Regions from separate parts of the Streptomyces sp. NPDC048659 genome, predicted to be linked through region 1. Evidence: riboswitches for the same ligand, from Rfam matches in the RefSeq annotation. Region 1 holds a riboswitch; each other region holds the start of a gene.
What was found. Region 1 has a riboswitch for cyclic di-AMP ahead of AB0C99_RS09035 (C40 family peptidase). Riboswitches for the same ligand answer to the same signal wherever they lie in the genome.

Region 1 (9,706 bases):
CAGGAACGAGACCGCCAGGCCGTACGCGTCGGGGCCGAGCCGGGCGCCGATCAGCGCCGAACTCAGCGGCACCAGTGGGCCGAAGAGCAGCACGCCGTACGCGACCCAGATCAGGATGACCGCCCACATCCAGGTGCGGGAACGGAACTCCCGCCAGCCCTGGCGCAGTTCGCGCCGCAGCGAGCGCGCGGGCGGCGCGCCCCCGGGCGCCGGGGCGGCCGGGGCGAACCGGATCAGCGCCAGGCACAGGGCGCTCAGCAGGAAGCTCCCCGCGTCGATCGCGTACACCGCGCCCGCGCCCGCCGACACGACCAACAGCCCCGCGAGCGCCGGGCCGAGCAGATGGGCCAGCGCGTCGGCGACCTTGAGGGTCGCGTTGGCCCGCTGCGGCTCGGCGGCGACCAGCGGGACCATCCCGTTCGCCCCGGGCAGGAACATCGCGACCGCCGCGCCCGCCAGCGCCGCCATGGCCACCAGCAGCCAGAACGGCGGGCGCCCGGTGAGGAAGGCGGCGGCCAGCACGCCCTGGGTCAGCACCCGGGCCAGGTCCGCGCCGACCATCATGCGGCGCGCGCCGAAGCGGTCCGCGAGCACGCCGCCGAACAGCACCAGGACGACGAAGGTCCCGGTCCAGGTGCCGAGGACGACGCCGACCCCGGAGATCCCGTACAGCGCGCCGACCGCGAGCGCGGTGGCCACCGGCATCATCGCGTCGCCGAAGAGGGAGACCGTGCGGGCGGTGAAGTAGAGGGTGAACCGCCGGTCCCACAGAGGGAGTCGGACGGGCGGCGGGGACGGGGAGACGGTCTGTGCGATGCTCACCCGCCGATCATGGTCTGGACCACTGGGCCCGCCCCAGTGTCCCGGCCGACATGAAGGGGTACTTTCGCGCCATGACCACCGCCGCCCGCCCGTCGCCGCGCCCCGGCCGCCCGTCGCCGCCGCCCCGCGCCCCGCACCGGGTGGTGGCCCTGCTCCAGGACGGGCACTCCGCCTTCCCGTTGTCCTGCGCCGCCGAGGTCTTCGGCGACCACGGCCAGGCGCTCCCCGCCCGCTACGCCTTCGAACTCTGCGCCGAGCGGCCCGGCCCGGTCCGCACCCAGTCCGGCTACGACCTGCTGGTCACCCGGGGCCTGGAGGCGCTGGAGCACGCGGACACCGTGCTGGTGCCCGGCCGGGAGCGGCCCGCCGACGCCGAGGTGCCCGAGCCGGTGTCCGAGGCGCTGCGCCGGGCGCACCGGCGCGGCGCCCGGATCGTGGGACTCTGCTCCGGCGCCTTCGTCCTCGCCGCCGCCGGACTCCTCGACGGGCGGCGCGCCGCCACCCACTGGGCCAGGGCCGCCGAACTCGCCGCGCGTTTCCCCCGGGTACGGGTGGACCCCGGCGTGCTGTACGTGGACCACGGCGACGTCGCCACCAGCGCGGGCTCGGCCGCCGCCGTGGACCTCTGCCTGCACCTGGTGCGCACCGACCACGGCGCCGCCCACGCGATGCGGATCGCCCGCCGGATGGTGACGCCGCCGCACCGCGAGGGCTGCCAGCTCCAGTACGCCGAACTCCCCACCTCCGGGCCGCTCGCCGACTCGCTCGCCCCGCTCCTCGACTGGCTCGGCGGCCGGCTCGCGCAGCCCACCAGCGTCGCGGAGATGGCGGCCTACGCGCGGGTCTCCAGCCGCACGCTCACCCGCCGCTTCACCGAGCAGCTCGGCATCAGCCCCGCCCGCTGGCTGCTCGACCGGCGGCTCGCGGCCACCCGGGCGCTGCTGGAGGAGACGGACCTGCCGGTCGAGACCATCGCCCACCGGGTCGGCCTCTCCTCGGCGGTGAACCTGCGCCGCCGCTTCCACGAGGCGCTGCGCACCACCCCGGCCGCCTACCGGCGCACCTTCCGGGCCGGAGCCTGATCCGGGCCCGGGGTCAGTCCGTCACGAAGCAGAACTCGTTGCCCTCGGGGTCGAACATCACCTGGAAGGTGCCCTGTTCGTCCGTCACCGGACCGCCGGAGCGGCGCGCGCCCAGCACCCGCACCTCCTCGGCCGCCGCCACCGGGTCGGCCACCGCCACGTCCAGATGGAGCCGGTTCTTGGCCGCCTTGCCCTCCGGCACCCGCTGGAACGCGATCCGCGCGAAGCCCGGCGGCTCCACGTACGACCAGTCGGGGCCCCGGTCGACGGGCGCCCCGCCGAGCAGCGCCGACCAGAACCGGACGAGCCCGGCCGGATCGGCGCAGTCGAACACGATCTCCTGCACACGCGCACGCATACCGGCCAGCGTACGGGCTCATGGACGGGCTCATGGCTCATGGCTCATGTACGGGGCGGAGCGCTGGTGTACGGGCCGGGCTCAGGCTCCCGCGGCCCGCGCCGCCGTCTCCCGCGCCGCCGTCTCCCGCGCCGCCGGGCGCTCCGCCGCGTGCGCCGCCGTGAAGGAGGCCGCGTCCCACTCCCCGCCCAGCGCGGGCGCCAGCCAGCCCGCCGCCGCCGCGCGGAACTCCCCGGCGCCCAGCGCGCCCGCGCCCGCCGGGACCGCCCCGAGCAGCGGGGCCCCCGCCACCGCCGGCAGGTCCGCCAGATTGCAGCGGGCCGCCAGGTCCGGCTCCCCGGGCCAGCTGCCCACCACCACGCCCAGCTGCTCGATCCCGCGCGCCCGCAGCGCCTCCGCCGTCAGCGCGGTCGAGTTGAGGGTGCCGAGGCCGGCCGGGACGACCACCAGGACCGGCGCGCCGAGCAGCCGGGCCGCGTCGGCGAGCGTCCCGCCCGCCTCGTCGAAGCGCACCAGCAGGCCGCCCGCGCCCTCCACGAGCACCAGGTCGTGCTCCTCCGCCAGCTTCCGGGCCGCCTCGGCGACCTCGGCAGGGCCGACCGGCGCGAGGCCCGCCCGGCGCGCCGCCGTGTCCGGCGCCAACGGCTCCGGGAACCGGGCGAGTTCGGCCCCGGCCGCCGCGCCCGACAGGCGCAGCACCTCCGCGACGTCGCCCGCCTCGCCGGGCGCGACACCCGTCTGCGCGGGCTTCAGGACCGCGACGGAACGGCCGGCGGCGGTGGCGAGGGCGGCGAGGGCGGCGGTGACGACGGTCTTGCCGATCTCGGTGCCGGTGCCGGTGACGACGATGACGGGCATGGGAGTCCTCTCACACGTGCTTCTCGGGGCGCGTTCGCAGGGACGGGGGACCGGGCGGCGCGGGCCCCGCGCGCGCCGCCTGGGGAGCGGGGCGCCGGACGGACCGGGCCCCGCGCGCGGTTCATCCCGCGCGGGCCGCCTCGGTCACCGCGCGGGCGATGGCGGACAGGTCCTCGTCGCCCGTCACGAACGGCGGCATCGTGTAGATCAGGTCCCGGAACGGGCGCAGCCACACCCCCGCGCGGACCGCCGCGCGGGTAGCCGCCGCCATGTCGACCTCGTGGTCGAGCTGGACGACGCCGATCGCGCCGAGCACCCGCACGTCCCGGACCCCCGGCACGCCGGACGCCTCCGCGAGCCCCTCGCGCAGCCCGGCCTCGACGCGCTTGACCTCGACCCGCCAGTCCTGGGACAGCAGCAGGTCGATGGAGGCGAGCGCGACCGCGGAGGCCAGCGGGTTGCCCATGAAGGTGGGGCCGTGCGCGAGCACGGGCACCTCGCCGCGCGAGATGCCCTCGGCGACCCGGCTGGTGCAGAGCGTCGCGGCCATCGACAGATAGCCGCCGGTCAGCGCCTTGCCGACGCACATCACGTCGGGCGAGACCCCCGCGTGGTCGGCGGCGAACAGCTCCCCCGTACGCCCGAATCCGGTCGCGATCTCGTCGAAGACGAGCAGCACGCCGTGCGCGTCGCACGCCTCGCGCAGGACCTTCAGATACGCGGGGGAGTGGAAGCGCATCCCGCCCGCGCCCTGCACCACCGGCTCCACGATCACCGCGGCCACCTCGTCGGCGTGCCGCGCGATCGCCTCGCGGAGCAGCTCCGCGTACCCCTCCTCGTACTCCTCGGGAGGCGCGTCGACGAACACCTGGCGCTGGAGCACCCCGGACCACAGCTCGTGCATCCCGCCCTGCGGGTCGCACACCGACATGGGCTGCCAGGTGTCGCCGTGGTAGCCGCCGCGCCAGGTCAGCAGCCGCTGCTTGCCGGGGCGCCCGACGGAACGCCAGTACTGCAGGCACATCTTGGCCGCGACCTCGACCGAGACCGAGCCGGAGTCGCTGAGGAAGACGTGCCGCAGCGGCTCGGGGGTGATCTCGACGAGCCGGGCGGCGAGCCGGACGGCCGGCTCGTGGGTGAGCCCGCCGAACATGACGTGGCTCATCCGGTCGAGCTGGCCGCGCGCCGCCTCGTTCAGGACGGGGTGGTTGTAGCCGTGGATCGCCGACCACCAGGAGGACATGCCGTCGATCAGCTCGGCCCGCCCCTGGGCCGGTTCGGCGAGCCGGAGCCGCACCCCGGACGCGGAGTCCACGACCAGCGGCTCGACGCGCCCCGGCATGGGGCCGTACGGATGCCAGACGTGGGCCCGGTCCAGGGCCAGCAGTTCCTCGTTACGCATTCGGCGCGAGGTCCGTTCCGGCGCCTCGGCGGCGCACGGCCACCAGGTCGGTCCTGGCCTCGTTGGGGGCCGCGACGGGCTCCTGCGCCACGGCGGCACCGCCGCCACCGCACGGCCCGCAGCCGCCGCCCGCCCCGTGCGAACCGCAGCCGCCGCCACCGGCCTCCGCGTGCGAACCGCAGCCGCCCGCCGCGGCGGCCATCGCGGCCACCGCGTCCGCGCGGTGCGCCGGGAGCGTCGTCGTGCCCGCGCCCTCCACCTCGAAACCGGCGTCCGCGATCATGTCGAGATCGGCCTGGCCCGCCTGCCCCTCGCTGGTCAGGTAGTCGCCCAGGAAGATCGAGTTCGCGATGTGCAGGGCCAGCGGCTGCATCGAGCGCAGGTGCACCTCGCGCCCGCCCGCGATCCGCACCTCGACGTCCGGGCAGACGAACCGGACCATCGCGAGGATCCGCAGGCAGCGCTGCGGGGTGAGGTTCCACTCCTTGGCCAGCGGGGTGCCCTCGAAGGGGATCAGGAAGTTGACCGGCACCGAGTCCGAGTCCAGCTCGCGCAGCGCGAACACCACGTCGACCAGGTCCTCGTCGAGCTCGCCCATGCCCGCGATCAGGCCCGAGCAGGCCGAGAGGCCCGCCCCGTGCGCCTTCCGCACGGTGTCCACCCGGTCCGCGTAGGTGTGGGTGGAGGTGATCTCCCCGTACGTCGCCTCGGACGTGTTCAGGTTGTGGTTGTACGCGTCGGCGCCGGCCTCCCGCAGCCGCTCCGCCTGGCCGTCGGAGAGCAGGCCCAGGCAGGCGCAGACCTCCACGCCCTCGTTGTCCTGCTTGATGGCCTCGATGGTCCTGCCGACCCGCTCGACGTCCCGGTCCGTCGGGCCGCGCCCGCTCGCCACCAGGCAGACCCGCTTCGCGCCGCCCGCGACCCCGGCCGCCGCGGCCGCGGACGCCTCGTCGGGCTTCAGCCACGTGTACTTGAGGATGCCCGCCGTCGAACCGAGCCGCTGCGAACAGTACGAGCAGTCCTCGGGGCACAGGCCGGACTTCAGGTTGACCAGATAGTTGAGCTTCACCCGGCGCCCGAACCACTGCCGGCGCACCTTCCCGGCGGCGGCCACCACATCGAGCAGCTCGTCGTCGGAGGTCGCCAGGACGGCGAGCGCTTCTTCACGGGTCGGCGACTCGCGCCGCAGCCCCTTCTCCACCAGCGTGTTCAGCAGGTCCATAAGGGCTGATCCTGGCCTACCGCACACCTCTCGGCCAAGGAGGAAGTGAACAAACGACCCCGATCGAGGTGTGTGTATGGCCACACCCTGACCTCGGCCCGGGAGGGTTAGGGTCTGTGCGCTGCCTACAAAAGGATCCGTCATGCCGTCGTACCCCGAGCACCCGTCGGCGCCGCGCGGGGGACGCGACCCGCGCGAGGCCGCCTTCGACTGGACGGACACCGCCGCACGGCAGCGCGCGCGGGCCGGGCTGGTCCGCACGCTGCGCCCCCGCGCCGCCGAGTCCGGCCTCCTCGACCTCGCGGGCAACGACTACCTCGGCCTCACCCGGCGGCCCGAGATCACCGAGGCGGCGGCCGGGGCGGCCCGCCGCTGGGGCGCCGGCGCCACCGGCTCCCGGCTCGTCACCGGCTCCACCCGGCTGCACGAGACCCTGGAGCGCGAACTCGCCGCGTTCGGCGGCTTCGAGGCGGCCCTCGTCTTCTCCTCCGGCTACACCGCGAACCTGGCGGCGCTCACCGCGCTCTCCGTCCGGGACGGCCTCATCGTCTCGGACGCCGCCAACCACGCCTCCCTCGTGGACGGCTGCCGCCTGGCGCGCGCCGAGACGGCCGTCGTCCCGCACGCCGACCCGGAGGCCGTCGCCAAGACGCTGGGCGCCCACCCGGGCCGCCCGGCGCTGGTCGTCAGCGACTCCGTCTTCTCCGTGGACGGCGACCGGGCACCGCTCGGCGCGCTCGCCGAGGTCTGCCGGGCGCACGGCGCGGGCCTGGTCGTCGACGACGCCCACGGCTTCGGCGTGCTCGGCGAGGGCGGGCGCGGCGCGCTCCACGCGGCGGGCCTCGCGGGCGCCCCGGACGTCGTCGCCACGCTCACCCTGTCCAAGTCGCTGGGCAGCCAGGGCGGCGCGGTCCTCGGCCCGGCCCGGGTGATCGAGCACCTGGTCAACGCGGCCCGCACCTTCATCTTCGACACCGGTCTCGCCCCGGCGGCCGTCGGCGGCGCCCTGGCGAGCCTGCGGCTGATCGCCGCCGAGCCGGAGCTGGCCGCCCGGGCCCGGGAGGTGGCGGCCCGGCTGCACGCGCTGTTCACCGGCGCCGGCCTGACCGCCGCCCGGCCCGACGCGGCGGTGGTCTCGGTCCGGGCGCCGGGCCCGCAGCAGGCGCTGGCCTGGGCGGCGGACTGCCGGGAACGCGGGCTGGGTGTCGGCTGCTTCCGGCCGCCCTCGGTCCCCGACGGGATCTCCCGGCTCCGGCTGACCGCCCGCGCGGACCTGACGGACGCGCAGATCGAGCGGGCCGTCGGCATCGTCCTGGAGACCGCGCCGGAGGGCGCCGTGGACGGGGTGCGGGACCGGGACTGAGCGCCGGTCACACGTGCTTGTCCGGTCGCCCGTCGCACCGTTCACCGCATCGGGCGACAGATATCCGCATATCTTGGTGGATCGCCACCCAGGGCCGCGCGATCGGTGGCAGGCTGGCGCGCAGCGCAGACCGGGGTCCGGCCCGGTGGGAAAGGGGCGGCGTCGCCATGGCAGACCATCAGGAAGCAAGCGTGACGCTGCCGAGCGATCCCGCCTCGGTGTCGACCGCCCGGCGGTACGTCGTCGAGGTGCTCGGGTCCTGGGGGCTCGACGACGCCGACGGCATCACCGACACGGTACGGCTGATCGTCTCGGAGCTGGCGACCAACGCGGTCCAGCACACCTTCGGCCAGTCGCCGACCTTCACGGTGGACGTGCTCCTGGAGCGCGACGAGCAGTTGCGGATCGGGGTGACCGACAGCCATCCGCGCTGGCCGCAGCGGCTGCCCGCCGCCGTGCAGCAGGACAACGGGCGCGGCCTGGTGATCATCCGCTCGCTCGCGGCGGAGGCGGGCGGGCGGCTCTCGGTGACTCCCACCGAGGAGGGCGGCAAGACGGTGTGGATCCGGCTGCCCTGGCCGTCGGCGCACGCGGCCTGAAGCCGGGCGGACGGGCAGACGGGCGGCCAGCCGGCCGGACTGAAGGACTGAAGGCGGCCGGTGGGCGGGACCGGGCGCGGGAGGAGGGGACGGCGGCGCCACCGGGCGCTCCTCCCGCGCCGGCGTTCAGCGCGTCAGCGGACGCGTCCGTAGGAGATCTTCGAGCTCCAGATCTTGTCGAGCTTCACCCATGAGCCGGTCTTCGGCGAGTGCCAGATCTTGTTGTTACCCGCGTAGATTCCGACGTGGTACACGCTTCCGCCGGAATGGAAGAAGACCAGGTCCCCCTTCTGGCGGCCCGACGCGGCGATGTGCCGGGTCTTGTTGTACTGCTGCTGCGCGGTGCGGGGCAGCGTCTTGCCCGCCTTCTTGTACGAGTAGACCGTGAGCCCCGAGCAGTCGAAACGGCTCGGTCCCGAGGCTCCGTACCGGTAAGGCGATCCCTTCTTCGAGGCGGCGACGTCCAACGCCTTGGTGGCGTAGTTCGTCGCGGCCTGGGCCTCCGGCGCCGCTCCTGGGGCGAGCAGCGTGCCGCCGACGGCGGCGAGGGTGAGAGCCGAGACGGCTCCGGCCCGGGACAGCAGGGACGGGACATGAATCTGCGCAGTCATGCGCAACCCTTCGTCAGCCGCCTGTGAAGGATGACCTGTCGGGTTCGGGCAGGCGAAGATGCCCGGCCGCGGCTGCGGCTTCACCCCAAGGAACGTCCGCACACTGCGCGAACGTCCCGTACTGCTCGGGTCCTCCACTCCTGCCGATCCACTCCTGTCGACCAGGCGTCCGGGACGGCGGCAGGACTCGGCGTCCGCCCGGACCGCCCCGCCGTGGGTGGCGGGGGCTTGTCGTCGTCGAGGATCTTGACCCACGGACCGGGCGAAATCCGAGCTGAAACGGCGATATGTGAGGCTCCTCACGACTGAGCCGTACGGGTGGACAGTCGGGTTTCTGGATCTTCCGACGTTTCGGCGATGAGGCCCGCACCTGCGATGGAACGCCCGATTCCGCCAGATGTGTACTCCCGCTGCGCAACTCGCGTCCGCTCCATGCCGAGGTGTCCACTACGCCGAACGGGGGAGGTTTTCTGCGGTCGCCGTACCCCGGCCGGCCCTCGACACGACACGCGGGAGTGTCAACTCGCGGACTCCCCGGGGACGATGACCCGGCCGGACCGTCGCTCTCCGTCCAACACCCGTAGCGCACGCGCCAATGTGTCCGCGTGGACCTCGCTCTCGCCCCGCGTATGCATGAGCGTCAGGGCGTCGCGGAGCGCCGTCGCGCGCCCGACCAGGGCCTGGGCCGCGCGCAGCGCCCCATAGGTATGCGTGGATCTGGATGGATTGATCCGCCCCAGGAGGTCCAGGACTTCGAGGTAGGCGTCCACGAACTCGCCCTCGGCGCGGGTGAGCGCGGGCAGCGGCGGCTCCGGGGTCATGCCGGGCTCACCCCCTCCCGGTGCCGGCGGTCCGCGCCCGGCGCTCCACCACGTGGTCCACCAGGCCGTACGCGAGGGCGGCCGGGGCGTCCAGGACGGTGGTCCGGTCCAGGTCGGCGGCGGCCTCGGCGCGGGTCCGGCCGGTGTGCCCGGCCAGCAGGCCGGCCATCAGCTCGCGCTGGCGCAGCAGTTCCCGCGCGTGGATGTCCAGATCGCTGGGCTGCCCCCGCAACGGCTCCTCCAGGGCGGGCTCCTGGAGGACGATCCGGGCGCCCGGCAGGGCCAGCCGGCGCCCGGGGGTGCCGGCCGCGAGCAGGACGGCGGCGGGTCCGACGGCCTGGCCGAGGCAGGTGGTCTCCACCTCGCAGGCGAGCGCCCGCATCGTGTCGTACACCGCGGTCATGGCGCTGACCGAACCGCCGGGGGAGTTCAGGTAGAGGGAGACCGGCTGCTCGGGGGCCGCGTATTCGAGGTGGAGCAGCTGGGCGATGACGTCGTTGGCGGAGATCTCGTCGATCGGGGTGCCGAGGAGGACGATGCGGCCCTCCAGCAGCTTGGAGTAGGGGTC
Region 2 (9,770 bases), on a different contig from region 1:
CGTCGGGGCACTGGGGCAGCCGGACGGTGAACAGGTTCGGGGCGGGGGCCACGTCGGCGGTGGTGACCAGCAGGGTGAGGTGACCGGCGCCGGCGAGCGAGCGGGCCAGGTCGAGCTCGCGGCCCGCGCCGTGCACGACGTGCAGGGTGTTGCCCGCCGACTCCATCTCCCCGTGCAGGTAGGTGCGGGTGGAGGAGTGGGCGGCGGGCATCCGGACCACCTCGCGCAGCAGCAGCGCGCCCTCCTCGGCGGAGGCGCGGGAGGAGCCGGCGGCCACGTCGTCGGCGGCGGTGCAGGCGGCGCCGCGCACGCGCAGGGCGGCGGCGGCCTCGGCGGCCCGGGCGCGGACCTCGTCGACGCGGCCGGCGATCCCGCTCCAGTGGTCCTCGTCGGCGAGCCGGCCCTCGATGGCGGCGGCGACCAGGTCCAGGGCCACGATGGTGCCGGTGTAGCCGATGGTCGAGGCGAAGGAGTCGGCCTCGTTGCCGAGGTCCACGGCCAGTCCGGCGGCCTCGGTCAGCGGCGAGGGGGACACGTTGACCAAGGCGACGCGGGTGGTGTCCGCGGGGGCGGCGGCGAAGGCGGCGAGGGTCTCGGAGCTGCGGCCGCTCTGCGAGACGCCGATCAGGCAGTCGGTGTCGAAGCCCGCGAGGCCGTTCTCGATCTCGTCGGCGGAGACCCGCTGGGTGACGACACCGGCGGCGCGCAGCCGGTGCACCGGGACGGCGAGGGCCGCGTAGGAGGCGCCGATGCCGGTGAACAGCGGGCGGCGGGCCTCGCGCAGGGCGCCGGCCGCGGCGGGTTCGGCGAGCCGGGCCCGGACGTGGGCGGCGATCCGTTCCAGGGCGGCGCCCTGACCGGCCTGGCCGTCGAGGAAGGTGATCCGGGAGGCGAACATGGGGGGCTCCAGTACGAGGGGTGTGACGTGTGCGGGGGGGTGGGGGGAGACCGGGCCAGGTCCCGACCGGGGTGGGCCGGGACCGGGCCTGGGCCGGGGCCGGGGAAGCGGGCGCTGATGGGCCGCGCTCCCCCGGCGCGCTCCGTCAGGTGCTGCTGCGGTCCGGGCCTGCGTCCGTACCTGCGTCCGTACCCTCGGCGCGGGCGGCGGGCACGACCGGGGCCGGAGCCGCCACCGGCGCCTGCGCCGCCTCGGCCTCGGGGTCGCGTTCGCGGCCCGGGGTGGGGAGGTCGAACTTGACGATGGCGAAGCGGAAGATCACGTAGTAGAGGGCGGCGAAGGCCAGGCCGATCGGGATGAGCATCCAGGGCTTGGTGGCGATGCCGTAGTTGACGATGTAGTCGATGGCGCCCGAGGAGAAGCCGAAGCCGTCGCGGATGCCGAGGGCGTAGCAGACGGCCATCGAGACGCCGAAGAGCAGCGCGTGGATGATGTAGAGCACCGGGGCGACGAACATGAACGAGAACTCGATGGGCTCGGTCACGCCGGTGACGAAGGCGGTGACGGCGCAGGAGAGCATCATGCCGCGCACCATGGTGCGGTTCTCGGGCCGGGCCGTGTGGGCGATGGCGAGGGCGGCGGCGGGCAGCGCGAACATGTAGATCGGGAAGCCGCCGGTCATGAACTGCCCCGCGCTCGGGTCGCCGGCGAGGAAGCGGGCGATGTCGCCGTGGACCACGGCGCCGGTGTCGGGGTTGGTGAAGGAACCGGCCTCGAACCAGGGGAAGAACGAGAAGAAGTGGTGCATCCCGATCGGGATCAGGGAGCGCACGACCACGCCGAAGATGCCCGCGCCCCAGGCGCCGGTGCCCACCAGCCACTCGCCGAAGTGGAAGAACCAGGACCCGACGGTGGGCCAGACCACGCCGAAGACCACGCCGACGCCGACACCGGCGAAGGCGGCGAGGATCGGGACCAGGCGGCGCCCGCCGAAGAAGCCGAGCCAGTCGGGCAGCTTGGTGCGGGAGAACCGCTGGTAGAGGCCGGCCGCCACGAGGCCCATGACGATGCCGCCGATGACCTTGGCGTCCAGCGGCTTGCCGTCCACGCCCATCGGGAAGGCGGGGCTGGCCAGTACGGCCTTGAAGACGAGGTAGCCGACCACGGCGGACAGCGCGGTGGTGCCGTCGGCCTTCTTCGCGAAGCCGATCGCGACGCCGACCGCGAAGAGCAGCGGCAGGTTGTCGATGACGGTGCCGCCGCCCGCGGCGAGCACCATGCCGAGTTTGCGGACGATCAGCGGGAGCGATTCGCTGCCGAGCAGGTCCTCCTTGCCCAGGCGCAGCATCAGGGCTGCGGCCGGGAGGGTGGCGACCGGGAGCATCAGGCTGCGGCCGATGCGCTGCATGACCGGCATGATCTTGGCGCGCTTCTTCCCAGGGGGCGCGAGCTTGGCCGCCGGGGCCGTGGCCGTCGTCATCGGACTGCTCCTCGTCGAGCGGGGGTCGGGGACATGTCTCGGAAGGTAGTTGGTGGTTTCTTATGTGGTCAACAGAGGTATTTAGTGGTCTGCATTGAAAAGGGCAGGTGAGGTCTAAGGTCCCGACTCACGGGCCGCCCAAGTGGTCTCTGGTGGTACGGTTCGGGACTATGAGCGAAGACCTCCCGGACCCCCGCCCGAGCCGCGCCGCCGACCCTCTCTGGATGCGGTGCGCGGACCGGATCCAGGAGGAGATCGCCCGGCGCGGGCTCACCGAGGGCCACCGCCTCCCGCCCGAACGCGAGCTGTGCGCCCTGCTCTCGGTCTCCCGGGTGACGCTGCGGCGGGCCCTGACCGAGCTCGACGAGCGCGGCGTGGTCGTCCCCTCCCACGGGCGCGGCTGGTTCGTCGCCGCACCGGCGGCCCCCGCCCCGGCCCGCGAGTGGCCCAAGGAGCTGGAGTCCTTCACGGCCACGGCCCGGCGCAAGCACATGCGCCCCGGCTCGCTGGTGATCCGCAGCGAGACCGTCACGGCCGGCCTGGACGACGCGGAGGCGCTGGAAGTACCAGCCGGCACCCCCTTGTTCCGCCTGGAGCGGGTGCGGACCCTCAACGGCGTCCGGGTGGCCGTCGACCACGCGCTGCTGCTCCTGGACGCGGCCCCGGACCTGCCCCGGATCGACTTCACCTCGGCCTCCCTCTTCGCCGAGCTGGCCCGCTGGGGCAAGAGCCCGGACCTCGCCGAGGCCACGATCGAGGCCCAGGTCGCCGACGCGCGCCTGGCCGAGCTGCTCGGCTGCCCGCGCGGCGGCCCCGTCCTCGTACTGGACCAGCTGATCCGCACCCGGGACGGGCGCCCTCTGATGCGCTCGCGCGTGGAGTACAGCGGGGAGCGCCACCGGCTGCGGATGACCCTCCAGTCAGGGTGACAGCCGCGGGGCGGACCGCCCCAGCGGCACAAGTCCGGGGCGGGACCGCCGAAGGTCCCGCCCCGTCCTGTCATGCCGTGTCCCGCCCTGTACGCCCCGGCCCGCTTGGCGGACCGGACCGTTTAAACCCCTTAACCCCCTTAACCCGCTCAGACCGCCGACGCCTCGTCGAGCGCGGCGAGCTCGGCGCCGGTCAGCTCCAGCTCGGCCACGGCGACGAGGGCGGGCAGCTGCTCGACCGTACGGGCCGAGGCGATCGGCGCGACGACGGTCGGGCGGGAGGCCAGCCAGGCGAGGGCGACGGTGGCGGGCTCGGCGTCATGGGCCGCGGCGACCGTGTCGAGCGCGGCGAGCACCCGGCGGCCCCGCTCGGTCTCCAGGTGCTGCCCGGCGCTGCCGGCGCGGACGCTGGCGACGGCGGTGCCCGGGCGGTACTTGCCGGTGAGGAAGCCGGAGGCGAGCGAGAAGTACGGCACGGCCGCGAGCCCGGCACGCTCGGCGGTCTCCAGGAGCTCGCCCTCGTAGGTCTCGCGGGAGACCAGGTTGTAGTGCGGCTGGAGGGCGACGTACCGGGCGAGGCCCTCCGCCTCGGCGAAGTCGAGCGAGGCGCGCAGCCGCTCCGGGGAGATGTTGGAGGCGGCGACGGCCCGGACCTTGCCGTCCTTCACGAGCTGGTCGAGCGCGGTGACGATCTCCTCGACGGGCACGGACTCGTCGTCGAAGTGCGTGTAGTAGAGGTCGATGTAGTCGGTGCCGAGGCGGCGCAGCGACTCCTCGGCGGCGGCCTTGATCGTGGGCGCGGCCAGCCCCTTGAAGCGGGGGTGGGCGCCGACCTTGGTCGCGACGAGGACGTCCGCGCGGTTGCCCCGGGAGGCCATCCAGCGGCCGATGACGGTCTCGGACTCGCCGCCCTCGTTGCCCTCGACCCAGGAGGAGTACGTGTCGGCGGTGTCGACGAAGTTGCCGCCCGCGGCGGCGTACGCGTCGAGGACGGCGAAGGACTGCGCCTCGTCGGCGCTCCAGCCGAAGACGTTGCCGCCGAGGGCGAGCGGGAAGACGTGCAGGTCGGAATTGCCCAGTGCGCGGAGAGAAGTCATAAGGTGATCAACCCCCCGCGCGGCCGGGCCTATTCCGCCGCGACGGCCGTCGGACGCTGAGGCCCCACGCCGGATGTCAGACGCCCAAGCCCATCGACGGCCGCCAGACGCTCAGGCCCTACGCCGGCCGTCAGACGCTCAGGCCCTTGGACCGCAGCCACCCCGCCGGGTCGATGCCGCCGCCGGACGGGGTGTGGACCTCCAGGTGGAGGTGGGGGCCGGTGACGTTGCCGGTGGCGCCGACGCGGCCGATGGTGTCGCCGGTGCCGACGGACTGGCCCGCGCCGACCGTCATCGAGGAGAGGTGGCAGTACCAGATCTCGGTGCCGTCGGCGAGCTCCAGCACGATCCGGTAGCCGTAGGAGCCGGACCAGCCGGCCGACTTCACGGTGCCGCTGTGGACGGCCTTGACCGGGGTGCCGGTGGGCGCGGCGAAGTCCAGGCCGGTGTGGTAGCCGGAGGACCACATGGAGCCGGACTCGCCGTAGGTGGAGGTGAGGGTGTACGAGGAGGTGGGCAGCGCGTAGCTGGCGGCCAGCTTGGCCAGGCGCTCGGCCTCGGCCTTCGCGGCGGCCTCCGCCTCGGCCTTCTTCTTCGCCTCGGCCGCCGCCTTCTCCGCCGCCTCGGCCTTGGCCGCGGCCTCCGTCGCCGCCTTCTCGGCGGCGGCCTTCTGCGCCGCCTCCTTCTCCGCCGTGTCGGCGGCGGCCTGCTGCTGCTCGGCCTGCTGGAGGATGCGGGCGCGCAGCGCCTCGCCCGCGTCGGCCTGCTGCTTCGAGCCGGCCGGGGCGTCGGCGGTGGTGCCGTCCTCGGGGGTCGTGTACGTGAGGGCGGTGAGCGGCCGCGGGGCGTTCCCGGTCCCGGTGCCGGTGCCCTCGTCGGAGCCCTTGGAGTCGCCGCCGCCGATGAGGTCGCCGATGCCGGGCAGTTCGGAGGCGGCGGGCAGGCCGAGGTCGGGCAGGGCTATCGAGACCTTGGGCTTCTCCTGGGCGGTGGCCAGGCCGCCCGCGCCGACGGCGGCGATGACGCCGACGCCGAGGACGGTGGAGGAGCGGGCGAAGTTGGAGCGCTGCTTGACGACCCGGTGCCGGCCGCCGGCGCGGTTCTGGGCCCGCATCGAGTCCTCGGTGGGGTTCCATTCCTCCCCGCCCGTGCCCGCGGCGCCATAGGCGCCGAAAGAGTCGAAGGGGGCTTCGGGAGCGGGGGTGTCGGACGCCACGGAGGCGCTCTCCTTTCCTTCCTTCTCGCCTACCGGGTTAGCTGACGGGTTCGGAGCAGGAAGGTCTCCTACGGGCGTGCCGCACGGGTGCGACGTGCCCGATTCACCCCAAGTGGTGGTTCCCCGGTTCCCTTGCGGAATTCGGCGCACGCGCACGGTGCCGTCTCTTGCGACGGCTGGGACGACCGCGCTGCGTTATCGAACGTTAATAGACACGGCCTCCCGATTCCAAGCCGTTCCCCTTGATCATTAGCTGAATCGACAGGGAATGTCCCGACTTGACCCCCGGTCAGACGGGATTCGCGTCACAGGCGGAATCTGACGTTGTATCAATTGTTATCGGAGTGACACCCCCCGACTACGAGCCGTCACCACCCGGCGGGGGCGTGCCACCGAGCCCCCCGCCGGGCACTGCGCCAGTCCCCCCGCCGGGCGCCGCGCCCGGCGGCACCACCGGTATCGTCCGCCGCCGCTCCGGCTGCCCCGCCGCCGGCCGGCTCACCGCGAGCAGCGCCATGTCGTCCGTCGACCCCCCGCCCGTGTGCCGCCGCACGTCCGCCACCAGCGCGTCCAGCAGCTCCTCGGGCCCGGGGAACAGCCGCCCGGCCAGCCGCGCCGCCGGATCGTAGAAGACCCCGTGCCCGTCCCGCGCCTCCGACAGCCCGTCCGTGTACAGCAGCAGCGTCGCGCCCGCCGGATACGGCGTCTCGTCCGCCCGGTCGGGCCACGCCGCCAGCTCCCCCATCCCCAGCGGCAGCGCCGCCTCGCTCGGCTGCAACCGCGCCAGCGCCCCGTCCCCGTACAGCAGCAGCGGCTCGGGATGCCCGCGGTTCACCACCCGTACGAAGCCCTCGCCGCGCGGGATCTCGGCGAGGACCGCCGTCGTGAACCCCTCGAAGGCGTCCAGCCCGTCCCGCCGGGTGCCCTCCCGGTCCAGCGCCCGTTCGAGCCGCTGGGCCACGCCCTCCAGCGTCGGCTCCAGCTCCGCCGCCTCGCGGAAGGCGCCGATGACCACGGCGACGGCCTCCACCGCGTCGAGCCCCTTGCCCCGCACGTCGCCGACGACCAGCCGCACCCCGTACGGCGTGTCCTGCACGGCGAACAGGTCGCCGCCGATGAACGCGTCCGCCTCCGCCGCCTCGTACCGCGCCGCGATCTGGAGCCCGCCGATCCGCTCGGCGGGCTGCGGCAGCACCGCCTTCTGCGCCGTCTCCGCGATCACCCGCGCCGAGGCCAGCCGCTCGCCGCTGCGCCGCACCACCCGGTTGATCAGCATCGCCAGCGCCGAGACGGTCAGCACCGTCAGCGTCTCGGTGAGCGCGGGGATGTGGCTGGAGGTGTCGTTGTAGACGTGCAGGCCGATGCTGGCGAGGACGGCGGCGACACCCGTGATCAGGGTGGTCAGCGTGGAGAAGAAGGGGGCGGCGATCAGCGGCGCCGCCGAGAACAGCGGCGCCGCCGTGTACTCGGGCGGGGTCGCCAGATCGAAGACGACCCCGCCCACGATGATCAGCGGCGGCAGCGCGCGGATGAACCGGCGGGCGAGGGCGTACGGCCCGCGGGCCCCGTCGCCGCCACCGCCGCCGCCCGGCCCGTCCCGCACCGCCGCTCGCGCCACCGCTGCTCTCCCGCCTGGACCCGGTCCCGGCCGGACCCGGCCCGTACGGACCAGGGACCGCCCCGAGGGCGACGGGAGGACCCGCGCCCTCCCCAGGGTGCGGTCAGCCGGTCGCCGTCGGCGACTGGCGCGCGGCCGACTGGCTTACGGCCGGACGGACGGCGAGCCGCCCGCCCCGGGCCAGCGCCGCCATGGCCACCGCGCAGCCGAGACCCACCGCGCACAGCGTCAGCCACGGCACCGCCGACCAGCCGGTGACGTCGAGCAGGGCGCCCGTCCCCAGGTTCCCCAGGGTGATGCCGATCCCGCAGACGGTGTTGTAGAGCCCGTAGTGGGTGGCCACCCAGCGGTTCTCGGCGAGGGCGACGACGGTGTCCATCTCGTACGGGTAGAGCACCGCGTTCGCCGCCGCCAGCAGCGCCGCGCACAGCAGCAGCCCCGGCAGCGAACGCCCGCCGCCCACCAGCGCGGGCGGCAGGAAGGCCACGCCCATCAGGGCGAGCCCCAGCACCAGGCACCGCTCCCGGCTGAGCCGCCGCTTGCACCAGGCGGTGATCCGCAGCTGCCCGACCAGTGCCACCAGCGCCGACACCACGAACAGCGCCGTCGTCACCGCCGTGCTGTCCGCCGCGAGCGGCAGCGCCAGATAGACCTGGAAGGACAGCACGTACGAGCCGGTCATGGCCAGCGAGAACAGCCAGAACACCCGGTTGGCCAGCACGGTCCGGAACTGCCCGCGCGCCTTCCCGTCCGCCCCCGCGGCCCCCGCCGGCTCGGTCGCCTCCCGGCGCACCGGCAGATGCCGCAGCTGTACGAGGGTGAGCAGGGCGAACAGCACCGCCGCCACCAGGCACGTCAGCCGGAACGACACCCCGGTCAGCGCCACCCCGACCAGCGGCCCGAGCAGGATGCCCGCCTGGTAGTACGTGTTGAAGAGCGCGAACGCCTCCACGCGCCGCTCCCCCGCCTCCGCCGCCAGATACGCCCGTACGGCGGGATTGAACAGCGCGCCCGCCAGACCCGTCGCCAGCGAGGCGGCGATCAGCATCGGCAGCGACTGCGCGAAGGCGAGCGCCCCGAAGCCGAGCGTCCGCAGCGCGCAGCCGGCGACGATCAGCGGCTTGAAGCCGAGCCGGTCGGCGAGCGCGCCGCCGACGAGGAACATGCCCTGCTGGGACAGGTTCCGCGCGCCGAGGACGAGCCCGACCGCCCAGGCCGCCATGCCCAGGCCGTCGGCCAGATGGGCGGCCAGGTACGGCATCAGCATGTAGAAGCCGAGGTTGATGGTGAGCTGGTTGAGGAAGAGGAGCCGCACGGCCGGGTCGAAGCTGAGGCTCTGCTTCCAGATCCCTCCCTGGGAGGGCGCCGCCGTCGTGCTCAACGCACCCGCTCCGCCCGCTCCAGCACCCGGCGGGTCCAGCCGCTGACCGGCTCGCCCTCGGCGTACCCGGCGGGCTCCTCCCGCACGGGACCGTCGAGCAGCCCGTGCTTCGCGCAGAACTCGTCGTTGAAGACCGTGTCGAAGTAGCGCTGCGGCCCGTCGGGGAAGACGGCGGCGATCCGGGTGCCGCGCGGCCGGGTGCGGGCCAGCCAGCCCGCGACCAGCGCGACCGCGCCCACGCTCCAGCCGCCGGTGGCGAACTGCCGGGACGCGAGCCGCCGGGCGGCCCGTACCGCCTCGGCCGGGCCCACCCAGTGGACCTCGTCGAAGGCGGCGTGGTCCACGTTCTCCGGGTGGATGGAGGAGCCGAGCCCGCGCATCAGCCGCTCGCCGGCCGGGAGCCCGAAGACGGTGGAGTTGATGGAGTCCACGCCGACCAGCTCCAGGGCGGGGCTGCCGCCGGCGCGCAGCGCGCGGGCGATGCCGGACGAGTGGCCGCCGGTGCCGACCGCGCAGACCAGCACGTCGACCCGGTCCAGCTGCTCGCCGAGCTCGGCGGCGAGCCCGCCGTACGCCTGCGGGTTGTCGGGGTTCCCGTACTGGTTGGGCCACCAGGCCCCGTCGAGGGCGAGCAGCAGTTCGGCGACCCGGTCCATCCGGGCCTGCTGCCAGCCGCCGTGCGGGCTGGGCTCGGGCACCACGTGCACGTGGGCGCCGTGCGCGGTGAGCATCCGCTCGACGATCGGTTCGAGTCCGGGGTCGGTGACGACGTGGACGGGGTGGCCGTGCAGGATCCCGGCGAGCGCGAGCCCGAGGCCGAGGGTGCCGGAGGTGGACTCGACGATGGGGGCGCCGGGGCGTAGCTCGCCGCGGCGGCGGGCCTGCTCGACCATGTGGAGGGCGGCGCGGTCTTTGATGCCGCCGAAGTTGAAACCTTCGAGCTTGGCCCAGTAGCCGTCGTCCATCCACAGGACGGGGGTGTTGCCGACAGTCTGCTGTGCCACGGAGAGCAGGTTGGCGGGATTGCTCATGGGGGGTTACGTCCTCGGGGTGGGGCAGCCCCGGCCTGCGGGGCGTGCGGAAGGAGCGGGGATCGCGACGGGTACGCGTCCCTGCTCAGTTCCGGTCCACCCCGAGGGCGATCAGCAGCC
Region 3 (9,770 bases), on a different contig from region 1:
GGGCGCGTTGGCGAGGGAGTAGGTGCGCCAGACCCGGGGCAGGTGGAGCGTGCTGAGGCTGGCGTACTGCCCGGCCTGGTACGGGTAGGGGCGGCGGGGCCGCAGGGTCAGCAGGGCCAGGTCCTCGCCGCGGCGCTCGTGGCCGACGACGTCGGCGTCCCACCAGGCGGGCTGGCCCGCCCGCTCGGCGGCGGTGGCGCCGTCCAGCATGAGCTCGGCGACCCGCCCGTACGCCTCGGTCCACGCCTTCTCCGCCTCGACGGTCCAGGCGGCGCCGGAGGCGAAGGCGAAGGCGGCGAGCAGGCTGGTGCCGACGGCGGTGTAGAGGGCGGGCGAGGCGAGGAACTTGCGGTGGTCGCGGCCGAGTTCGCCCAGGTAGCGGGCGAGCCTCGGCTCCTCCAGGTGGGTCACCACATGGGTGAGGGCGGCGAAGAGGCGGTCGCGCTGGGGGCCCAGGTCCTCGGGGAAGAGCTCGCGCATGGCCGGGTTGTGCCAGAAGAGGTGCGAGTAGAAGAAGGTGACGGCGTGCTCGGCCCGTCTCTCGACGACGGCGAACGTGCTTCTGAGCAACTGGGCATCCACGGGGTGAATCTAGGCCACGGGCCGTCACGTGAGGATCACAACCTCGGGGACGGAGGCGGAATCCGCGCTTCCCACGCCCGGCGGCACCTAGGTTCTCGATCATGAACCTATTCCGTAATGAGCATGGCAATCGCGGCTCCGGGCGACATAGCGGCGGGCACCGCCCCGCCGCGGGCCCCGGGCGCCGCCCCGGAGCCTGGCGGGTCTCCCTCGCCGCCCTCGCCGTCCTCCTCCCCACCGCCCCCGCGCTCGGCCTCGCCGCCGCCGCGCCCGCCGAGGCGAGCGGCACCCGGCTCTCCGCCGACGGGCGGCTCGGCACCCAGCAGGTCCTCTTCCGCTCCGGCACCGCCGGCTACGGCTGCTTCCGCATCCCGACCCTGGTCAGGACCGCCAAGGGCACCCTGCTCGCCTTCGCCGAGGGCCGCACCTCGCCCTCCTGCGCGGACCGCGGGCCCATCGACGTCGTGATGCGCCGCTCCACGAACGACGGCCGCACCTGGTCCCCGATCAGGACCGTGCTGACCGGCACCGCGAGCGACCCCGACGCCCCGTACGTACGCGGCAACGCCTCGCCGGTGGCCGAGAAGGACGGGGCCGTCCTCCTCCTCTCCAACTCCGAGACCGCCACCCCGGTCAGCACCCGCCTCTCCTGGGTGCAGCGCAGCGACGACGACGGGCTCAGCTTCGGCGCCCCCAAAGCCATCCCGAGGCTCACCGCGAACGGCCGGAAATGGTTCGGCACCGGCCCCTCGCACGGCATCCAGCTCCAGGAGGGCCCGCACGCCGGACGGCTGGTCGTCGGCGCCTACGAGACCGCCGACGACGCGGCCGGGGCCGAGGACCAGCGAGCCGGCTTCCTCTACAGCGACGACAAGGGCGAGACCTGGGCCGCGGGCGGCACCGAGAACTCCTTCCTGCGCGCCGGGGACCTGCCCGCCCTGCCGCCCGGCACCACGGCCGCCACCCCGGTCGCCAAGCCCGGCGAGCCGGTCGTGGCCGAACTCCCCGGCGGCCAGGTGTACGTGAGCGCCCGCAGCCCCTACGACGTGCGGGTCAGCGCCACCGACGCCACCCTGGTCGAGGGCCACCGCACCCACGCCGTCGCCGTCGACGACCCCGCCACCGGCACCCCGAAGGTGCCGAGGCTCGGATTCACCCGCGGCTTCAAGGGGCCGGACGTCCAGGTGGGCCTGCTCGCGCCGCGCCAGACCTACCGGGGCCGCCCCGGCGACCTGCTCCTCATGTCCACGCCCTCGCACATGACCCAGCGCCAGGGGATGCGGATCCGCTGGTCCGACGACCGGGGCGAGACCTGGCAGGACGCCCCCGGCGGGCAGGTCGCCGCGGCGATCGGCGACCGGGCCGGCTACTCCGACCTGGCCGAGCTGTCGGCGGGCGAGATAGGCATGGTCCACGAGGGCGGCCGGTCCTTCTCCGCCGAGAACGTCTACTTCACCCGCTTCGCCGTCGCCGAGCTCGGCCTGCCCGGCACGTTCGCGGCGAAGGGCTCCGCGCTCCCGGCGGCCTCCCCGGACGCCGGGCGGACCAGCCCCGACACCACCCCGGACGCCCACGACGCGCTCCTCGGCTCCGGCGCCGCGCTCGGCACGGGCGCCCGCTTCGGCACCCGGGGCTTCGGTCAGGGCCTCGCCCTGGACGGCTCCGCCGCCGCATCCGCGGACCTGCCGTACGCGCCGGGGCTCGACCCGGGCGCCGGGGACGTCACGTACTCCCTCTTCTTCCGCTACGACGCCACCGCCGCCACCCCGCAGCAGACCCTGCTGTGGGCCTACGGCGTCGGCGACCCCCGGCCGCAGGTGTGGGTCCGGGTCCAGCCCAAGGACGACCAGGTCATGGCCCGGGTCGAGGGCGACAGCGGACGGCACGTCACGCTCACCCTGAAGGCGCCCGCGCACCCGACCGCGCGGGCCTTCGGCGACGGCCAGTGGCACCACCTCACGCTCACCCGGCAGGGCGGCACCGTCACCGTCGCGGTCGACGGACTCGCCGCCCAGGCCACCGGCACCGACCTCGGACGCCTCGCCCCGGCCCGTACCGACGACCCCTCCGGCATCCGGCTCGGGGACAAGCCCGGCACCGACCCCAACGACGGCTTCACCGGCACCCTCGACGAGTTCCGGCTGTACGGGACGGCGCTGACCGCCGGGGAGCGGGACGCGCTGCGCGGGGCGCGGCCCGAGGACGTGGCCCCGGCCGCGCTCCGGGCCCACCTGCCCTTCGAGGTGATCGACACCGCCGACCCGGTGCCCCTGGTGAACACCCGGATCCAGGACGACGTCTCCGGCCACTGCGCCGACGGCACCGTCCTCGGCACCACCAGCACCGAGTCCGCGGTCGTCAAGGGCCGCATCGGCGCGGGCGCCCTCAAGGTCGGCCCGGACCTGCCCGGTGTCGAGGTGCCCTACGTCCCCGCCGTCGACAACGGCGCCGGGGAGTTCACCTTCGCCCTCTGGTTCCGCTACGACGCCACGGCCAGCCCCCAGGACGCGGCGCTGCTCTGGGCCTACGGCTCCACCTCCGGCAAGCCCTCGCTGTGGGTGCGGGCCAAGCCCTCCGCCGACCGGCTGACCGCGCGCCTGGAGACACCGGGCGCCTCGGTCCCGCTCGACGTGATCGACACCCAGGCCGGGCGGTCCGCCTTCGGGGACAACGCCTGGCACCTGCTCACGCTGACCCGGCGCAAGGCCCAGCCGACCGACACCGAGGCGACCGTCGTCAGCCTCCGCGTCGACAACGGCACCCCCGCCACCGCCGAGGGCCTGACGGGCTCCTTCACCGACGGCATCGCCGCGCCCGAGGGCCTGCGGGTCGGCTCCAAGTCCACCGGCACCGACGTCCTCACCGGCGAGCTCGACGACTTCCGCTACTACAAGCGGGCCCTGACGGCCGCCGAGGAGACGGGCCTGTACAACACGGCCGTCGGCGGATCGAGCGCCCCGCGCGACCCGCACGTGTGGTGGACCATGGAGGGCGGCCACACCGAGCAGCACCTGGTGGCCCGCCCCGCCGACGACCCGGCCGCCCGCGCCACCCCCGACAGCTCACGCCACTGCGGCCACGGCGTCGTCCGGGCCGGCGGCACCGTCACCGACACCGGCGCCAAGTTCGGCCGCTCCCTCGTCCTGGACGGGACGACCGGCGCCGTCGACCTCCCGTACGGCGAGGACCGGGCGCTCGGCGCGGGCGACTTCACCCTGGCCACCTGGGTGCGCTTCCGGCAGTCCGCCAACACCAGCCCGGTGCTCGCCTGGGCGTACGGGGTCGGCACCGCCGAACGCCAGCTGTGGATCCGCGCGATGTCCCAGGAGAACAAGGTCGTCGCGCACGTCCAGACCGACCGGGGCATCACCAGCCTGGAGGCCGTCGCCCCGGCCGGGACGGTCTTCGGCGACGACACCTGGCGGCACGTGGTGCTGCGCCGCCAGGGCGGGACGCTGACCCTGTCGGTCGGCGACGGCACCGCGCTGACCGCCGTGGCGAGCGGCCCCGTCGCCGGCTCGCTGACCGTCGAGGACGGCTTCGACGTGCGCGGCCTCCGGCTCGGCGGGCGCCCCGACAGCACCGGGGCGGACAAGGACCGGCTGACCGGCGCGCTGGACGAGTTCACGCTGGTCCGGCGGGCCCTGTCGGACACGGAGATCACCACCGTGACCGGGCCGCTGCCGGACGGCGGCGCCACCGCGGTCCGGCTCGCCTTCGACCGGCTGACCGCGAAGGGGGTGTACGCCCGGCTGTGACGGAGCCTTGGGGGCGGCGGGTTAGTGTCGGGACCATGTCCGACCGACCCGCCGCCCCCGAGCTCTTCACCTGGGAGTTCGCCACCGATCCGTACCCCGCGTACGCCTGGCTGCGCGAGCACGCGCCGGTGCACCGGGCGACGCTGCCCAGCGGCGTGGAGGCATGGCTGGTGACCCGGTACGCCGACGCCCGGCAGGCGCTGGCCGACCAGCGGCTGTCGAAGAACCCGGCGCACCACGACGAGCCGGCGCACGCCAAGGGCAAGACGGGCATCCCCGGCGAGCGCAAGGCCGAGCTGATGACCCACCTGCTCAACATCGACCCGCCGGACCACACCCGGCTGCGGCGGCTGGTGTCGAAGGCGTTCACCCCCCGCCGGGTCGCGGAGTTCGCGCCCCGGGTGCAGGAGCTCACCGACCGCCTCATCGACGGCTTCGCGGAGAGGGGGAGCGCGGACCTCATCCACGAGTTCGCCTTCCCGCTCCCCATCTACGCCATCTGCGACCTGCTCGGCGTGCCCGAGGAGGACCAGGACGACTTCCGGGACTGGGCCGGGATGATGATCCGGCACGGCGGCGGGCCGCGCGGCGGGGTGGCCCGCTCGGTGAAGAAGATGCGCGGCTATCTGCTGGAGCTCATCCACAAGAAGCGCGCGGACCCGGGCGACGACCTGATCTCGGGGCTCATCAAGGCGTCCGACCACGGCGAGCACCTCACCGAGAACGAGGCCGCCGCGATGGCCTTCATCCTTCTCTTCGCGGGCTTCGAGACCACCGTCAACCTCATCGGCAACGGCGTGTACGCGCTGCTGCGCGAGCCGGGGGAGCGGGCGCGGCTCCAGGAGTCGCTCGCGGCGGGGGAGACCGGGCTCCTGGAGACGGGCATCGAGGAGCTGCTGCGCTACGACGGGCCGGTCGAGATGGCGACCTGGCGGTTCGCCACCGAGGCGCTGACCCTGGGCGGCCAGGAGATCCCGGCGGGCGACCCGGTCCTGGTGGTGCTGGCCGCCGCCGACCGCGACCCGGCGCGCTTCGAGGAGCCGGACACGCTGGATCTGGCGCGCCGCGACAACCAGCACCTCGGCTACGGGCACGGCATCCACTACTGCCTGGGGGCGCCGCTGGCCCGCCTCGAAGGGCAGACGGCGCTGGCGACGCTGCTGACTCGCCTGCCGGACCTGCGACTTGGGGCCGATCCGGCGGAACTGCGGTGGCGCGGCGGCCTGATCATGCGTGGCCTGCGCACGCTTCCGGTGGAGTTCAGCGCTTCCCACAAAGCCGCGCGGGACTGAGCCCCGGGGCGGTCCTTCCCGACGGGCTTTCCGGTGGGCTTCCCGGCAAGCTTTCTGACGGACCGTCAGGAATGTGATCTTCGCGTGATCTCCGCTGCATCGACTTGTGACTCACGTTCGAATGCCGCTACGTTCACCGGCAGTCTCAGCAGTCACGCGAAAGGCAGTCCGTATGCGCTCCGGGAACGGACGACACCGCAGACCCCGTCAGGCCCCCGCCATCGTCGTCGCGGCGGGTGTCACCGGCTCGGCCATCGCCCTGCCGCTGCTCGCGGCCGGCTCCGCCGCCGCCGCGGACGCCCCGACCTGGGACCGGGTCGCCGAGTGCGAGTCGGGCGGCGCGTGGAGCGCCAACTTCGGCAACGGGCTCTACGGCGGCCTCCAGTTCACCCAGGAGGGCTGGGAGCGGCACGGCGGTCTCGCCTACGCGCCGAGCGCCGACCTCGCCAGCCGCGCGCAGCAGATCGCGATCGCGGACCGCGCCTTCGCCGCGGGCGACCCCCAGTGGGACACCTGCGCGCCGATCGCGGGCCTGACGAAGGACGGCCGCAAGCCCGCCGTGAACCCCGGGCCCGCCGCCAAGCCGAAGAGCTCCACCGGACCGGTCGCCGAGTCCAACCGGACCGACGGCACCCCGGCCGGCTCCGGGGGCAGCACCACCACCCCGGCCTCCCCGGTGACCCCGGCCACGCCCTCGGGGGGCACCACGACCCCGCCGGCGACCCCGGGCACCCCCGACGGCTCGGCGACCCCGGACCCGACCGGCACGCCGGGCACGCCGGACCCGACCGGTACGCCGGACCCGACCGGCACCCCCGTGACCCCGGGCACCCCGGGCACGGCCGACCCGACGGATCCGGCCACCCCCGGCTCCGGCAAGCACCGGGGTGACGCCGCCTCGGAGGAATCGGGCAATACGGACGTGACGCCCGAATCCGGGCGCCACGCGGCCCCGGCTGACGGATCGACGGACGGTACGGCCGTCGGCGGCCAGGGCGCGGAGAGCGCCGTCGCGGGGAGCAAGACGGTCAATTCCGGCAATGCGCCCAAGGTTGACGAATACACCGTCAGGCCGGGTGACAGTCTGTCGGACATCGCACAGGAGAACGCGCTGCCCGGCGGCTGGACCGCCCTCTACGACGCCAACAAGAAGACGGTCGGCGCCGACCCGGACCTCATCCTCCCTGGTCAGAGCCTTGAGTTGACGCCTGGAAAGACGGCGGCGGCGGAGTAGTCCGTACCTGAATGTCCGTTATGAGTAAGTGAGACATGGGTCTCTCTTGCCGAACTGGCGTGTCACGTCCGCAAACTTTGCTGAGGTCGCCCCTCACCTGCGAAAACACCCCGCACCGGGGAGCAAGTAGGGGCGATTTCACCGGGTTGATGGTCTTTGAACTTCCGCCGGGTCTATGTCTACGGTCATCACCGCTCGCCACCGCGGGCCCCGTCGACCGGTACGCCGAATCCTGCCGCCGACCGACGGGAAGTCGTCGCTGTCAAGCGCCGAAGGCAGGAGCGGGGGACCCAAGGTAAGTGCCGGCCCCGGCCGTTGAGACAGACGGCCGACGACCGGCTTGGGGTGAAGCCGCGTGCAAGGACACGCGGCCGGGCAACTCACTCGCCCGAACCCGACAGCTCACCTCGTAGGCGTCGGTGAGGAGAATTCCCATGCTGTTTTCCGGCAACAAGGGCAAGCACCGCCGCCCCTCCAAGGCCACCCGCGTCGCCACGCTCGTCGGCGTCACCGGTGTCGCCGTCGCCGCCCCGCTGATGACCGCGGGCACCGCCTCGGCCGCCACCGCCTCCGAGTGGGACCGCGTCGCCCAGTGCGAGTCCGGCGGCAACTGGTCCATCAACACCGGCAACGGCTACTACGGCGGCCTGCAGTTCTCGGCCTCCACCTGGGCCGCGTACGGCGGCACCGCCTACGCCTCGACCGCCAACCAGGCGTCGAAGTCCCAGCAGATCGCCATCGCCGAGAAGGTCCTCGCGGGCCAGGGCAAGGGCGCGTGGCCGAGCTGCGGCGTGGGCCTCTCCAACGCCTCGTACAACGGCGGCTCCGCGTCGACGGGCTCCTCCAGCTCGTCCTCCTCCTCTTCTTCCTCTTCTTCCTCCTCGTCGTCGTCGAAGCGCTCCACCGAGCAGCCGACGACCCGCAGCGAGCAGCGCCAGGCGCCGAAGCCCGCGCAGAAGAAGACCGAGTCCAAGAAGACCGTCACCACGCCCACCGGCAAGACGGTCAAGAAGGGCGACGGCGAGTACAAGGTCGTCGCCGGCGACACCCTCAGCAAGATCGCCCAGGCGCACGGCGTCAAGGGCGGCTGGGCCAAGCTCTTCGAGCTCAACAAGGGCGTCGTCGAGAACGCCGACCTGATCTACCCGGGCCAGCAGCTCCACCTGAAGTGAGCCTGACGACCCACCCGCGGTGACCACCCCGGTCCGGAGCGCCCTTCCCCCGTGCGCTCCGGTCCGGGGTTTCCCCGTCCCAGGCCCTTACCGGTGAGTAGTAAGGGGTCTTTCGTCCCTAGATGAGTGCCGTTGGGACCTTTTTCGTCCCAGGGGGCGGGCGTCCGGCTGGCCGGAGCGCCAGAGCCGGTTAGGCTCTTGTCGCAAGGCGAAACGAGACCTTGCACCACCGCGTCACACCCAGCGTCACATCCCAGAAGGAGATGCTCGTGCCGTCCATCGACGTCGTCGTAGCCCGGGAAATCCTGGACTCCCGAGGCAACCCCACGGTCGAGGTCGAGGTCGGCCTCGACGACGGCAGCACCGGCCGTGCTGCCGTTCCGTCCGGTGCCTCCACCGGTGCCTTCGAGGCCCTTGAGCTCCGTGACGGCGACCCCAACCGTTACCAGGGCAAGGGTGTCGAGAAGGCCGTCCTCGCGGTCATCGAGCAGATCGGCCCGGAGCTCGTCGGCTACGACGCCACCGAGCAGCGCCTGATCGACCAGGCCATGTTCGACCTGGACGCCACCCCGGACAAGTCCTCGCTCGGCGCCAACGCCATCCTCGGCGTCTCCCTCGCCGTCGCGCACGCCGCCTCCGAGGCGTCCGACCTGCCGCTCTTCCGCTACCTGGGCGGCCCGAACGCGCACCTGCTGCCCGTTCCGATGATGAACATCCTCAACGGTGGGTCGCACGCCGACTCCAACGTGGACATCCAGGAGTTCATGATCGCCCCGATCGGCGCGGAGTCCTTCTCCGAGGCGCTGCGCTGGGGCACCGAGGTCTACCACACCCTCAAGTCCGTCCTGAAGACCAAGGGCCTCTCCACCGGTCTCGGCGACGAGGGCGGCTTCGCCCCGAACCTGGACTCCAACCGCGCCGCGCTCGACCTCATCCTCGAGGCCATCAAGCAGGCCGGCTACGTCCCCGGCAAGGACATCGCGCTCGCGCTCGACTGCGCCGCCTCCGAGTTCTACAAGGACGGCAAGTACGAGTTCGAGGGCAAGTCCCGCTCGGCCGCCGAGATGACCGAGTACTACGAGGAGCTCGTCGCCGCGTACCCGCTGGTCTCCATCGAGGACCCGCTGTTCGAGGACGACTGGGCCGGCTGGAAGGTCATCACCGACAAGCTCGGCGCCAAGGTGCAGCTCGTCGGCGACGACCTCTTCGTCACCAACCCCGAGCGCCTCGCCCGCGGCATCGAGGAGGGCTCCGCGAACGCCCTCCTGGTCAAGGTCAACCAGATCGGCTCGCTGACCGAGACCCTCGACGCCGTCGAGCTCGCCCAGCGCAGCGGCTTCAAGTGCATGATGTCGCACCGCTCCGGCGAGACCGAGGACGTCACCATCGCCGACCTGGCCGTCGCCACCAACTGCGGCCAGATCAAGACCGGCGCCCCGGCCCGCTCCGAGCGCGTCGCCAAGTACAACCAGCTGCTGCGCATCGAGGAGATCCTCGACGACGCCGCGGTCTACGCCGGCCGCAGCGCCTTCCCGCGCTTCAAGGGCTGACAACACCTGCCGCAAGGCGCTTCCGTACGTCCCCGCACTCGGTCCCGTACCGTGTGCGGGGACGTACGTGTGAAGAGGGTCGGCAGTGGAAGGGGAGGCGTACGAGATGGCCGTGAAGGACCGGGACCGGTTCTCGACCGCGACCCGGATCAGGCTGCTCGGCGAGCAGACCGCCGCCCGTG

Region 2: it holds a riboswitch for cyclic di-AMP, as region 1 does, so the genes downstream of both, AB0C99_RS35030 (M23 family metallopeptidase) here and AB0C99_RS09035 (C40 family peptidase) in region 1, are expected to answer to the same signal.
Region 3: it holds a riboswitch for cyclic di-AMP, as region 1 does, so the genes downstream of both, AB0C99_RS22445 (transglycosylase family protein) here and AB0C99_RS09035 (C40 family peptidase) in region 1, are expected to answer to the same signal.

What each region holds. Positions count from the first base shown of each region.
Region 1 is NZ_JBEZHM010000008.1:122,231-131,936, reverse strand. Features, by position in the region: gene AB0C99_RS09075 (MFS transporter) at 1-822, opposite strand, end outside; gene AB0C99_RS09070 (helix-turn-helix domain-containing protein) at 894-1,904, shown strand; gene AB0C99_RS09065 (VOC family protein) at 1,918-2,262, opposite strand; gene bioD (dethiobiotin synthase) at 2,344-3,120, opposite strand; gene AB0C99_RS09055 (adenosylmethionine--8-amino-7-oxononanoate transaminase) at 3,242-4,522, opposite strand; gene bioB (biotin synthase BioB) at 4,515-5,744, opposite strand; gene AB0C99_RS09045 (8-amino-7-oxononanoate synthase) at 5,887-7,107, shown strand; gene AB0C99_RS09040 (ATP-binding protein) at 7,275-7,706, shown strand; gene AB0C99_RS09035 (C40 family peptidase) at 7,841-8,317, opposite strand; cyclic di-AMP (ydaO/yuaA leader) riboswitch at 8,321-8,520, opposite strand; gene AB0C99_RS09030 (hypothetical protein) at 8,836-9,138, opposite strand; gene AB0C99_RS09025 (ATP-dependent Clp protease proteolytic subunit) at 9,146-9,706, opposite strand, start outside.
Region 2 is NZ_JBEZHM010000074.1:301-10,070, reverse strand. Features, by position in the region: gene AB0C99_RS35050 (SIS domain-containing protein) at 1-898, opposite strand, end outside; gene AB0C99_RS35045 (PTS transporter subunit EIIC) at 1,044-2,378, opposite strand; gene AB0C99_RS35040 (GntR family transcriptional regulator) at 2,549-3,307, shown strand; gene AB0C99_RS35035 (aldo/keto reductase) at 3,457-4,404, opposite strand; gene AB0C99_RS35030 (M23 family metallopeptidase) at 4,535-5,620, opposite strand; cyclic di-AMP (ydaO/yuaA leader) riboswitch at 5,632-5,777, opposite strand; gene AB0C99_RS35025 (PP2C family protein-serine/threonine phosphatase) at 5,979-7,142, opposite strand; gene AB0C99_RS35020 (MFS transporter) at 7,342-8,619, opposite strand; gene AB0C99_RS35015 (PLP-dependent cysteine synthase family protein) at 8,616-9,650, opposite strand.
Region 3 is NZ_JBEZHM010000029.1:82,814-92,583, reverse strand. Features, by position in the region: gene AB0C99_RS22465 (globin domain-containing protein) at 1-582, opposite strand, end outside; gene AB0C99_RS22460 (LamG-like jellyroll fold domain-containing protein) at 684-4,340, shown strand; gene AB0C99_RS22455 (cytochrome P450) at 4,376-5,632, shown strand; gene AB0C99_RS22450 (transglycosylase family protein) at 5,805-6,866, shown strand; cyclic di-AMP (ydaO/yuaA leader) riboswitch at 7,124-7,297, shown strand; gene AB0C99_RS22445 (transglycosylase family protein) at 7,301-8,038, shown strand; gene eno (phosphopyruvate hydratase) at 8,302-9,588, shown strand; gene AB0C99_RS22435 (septum formation initiator family protein) at 9,695-9,770, shown strand, end outside.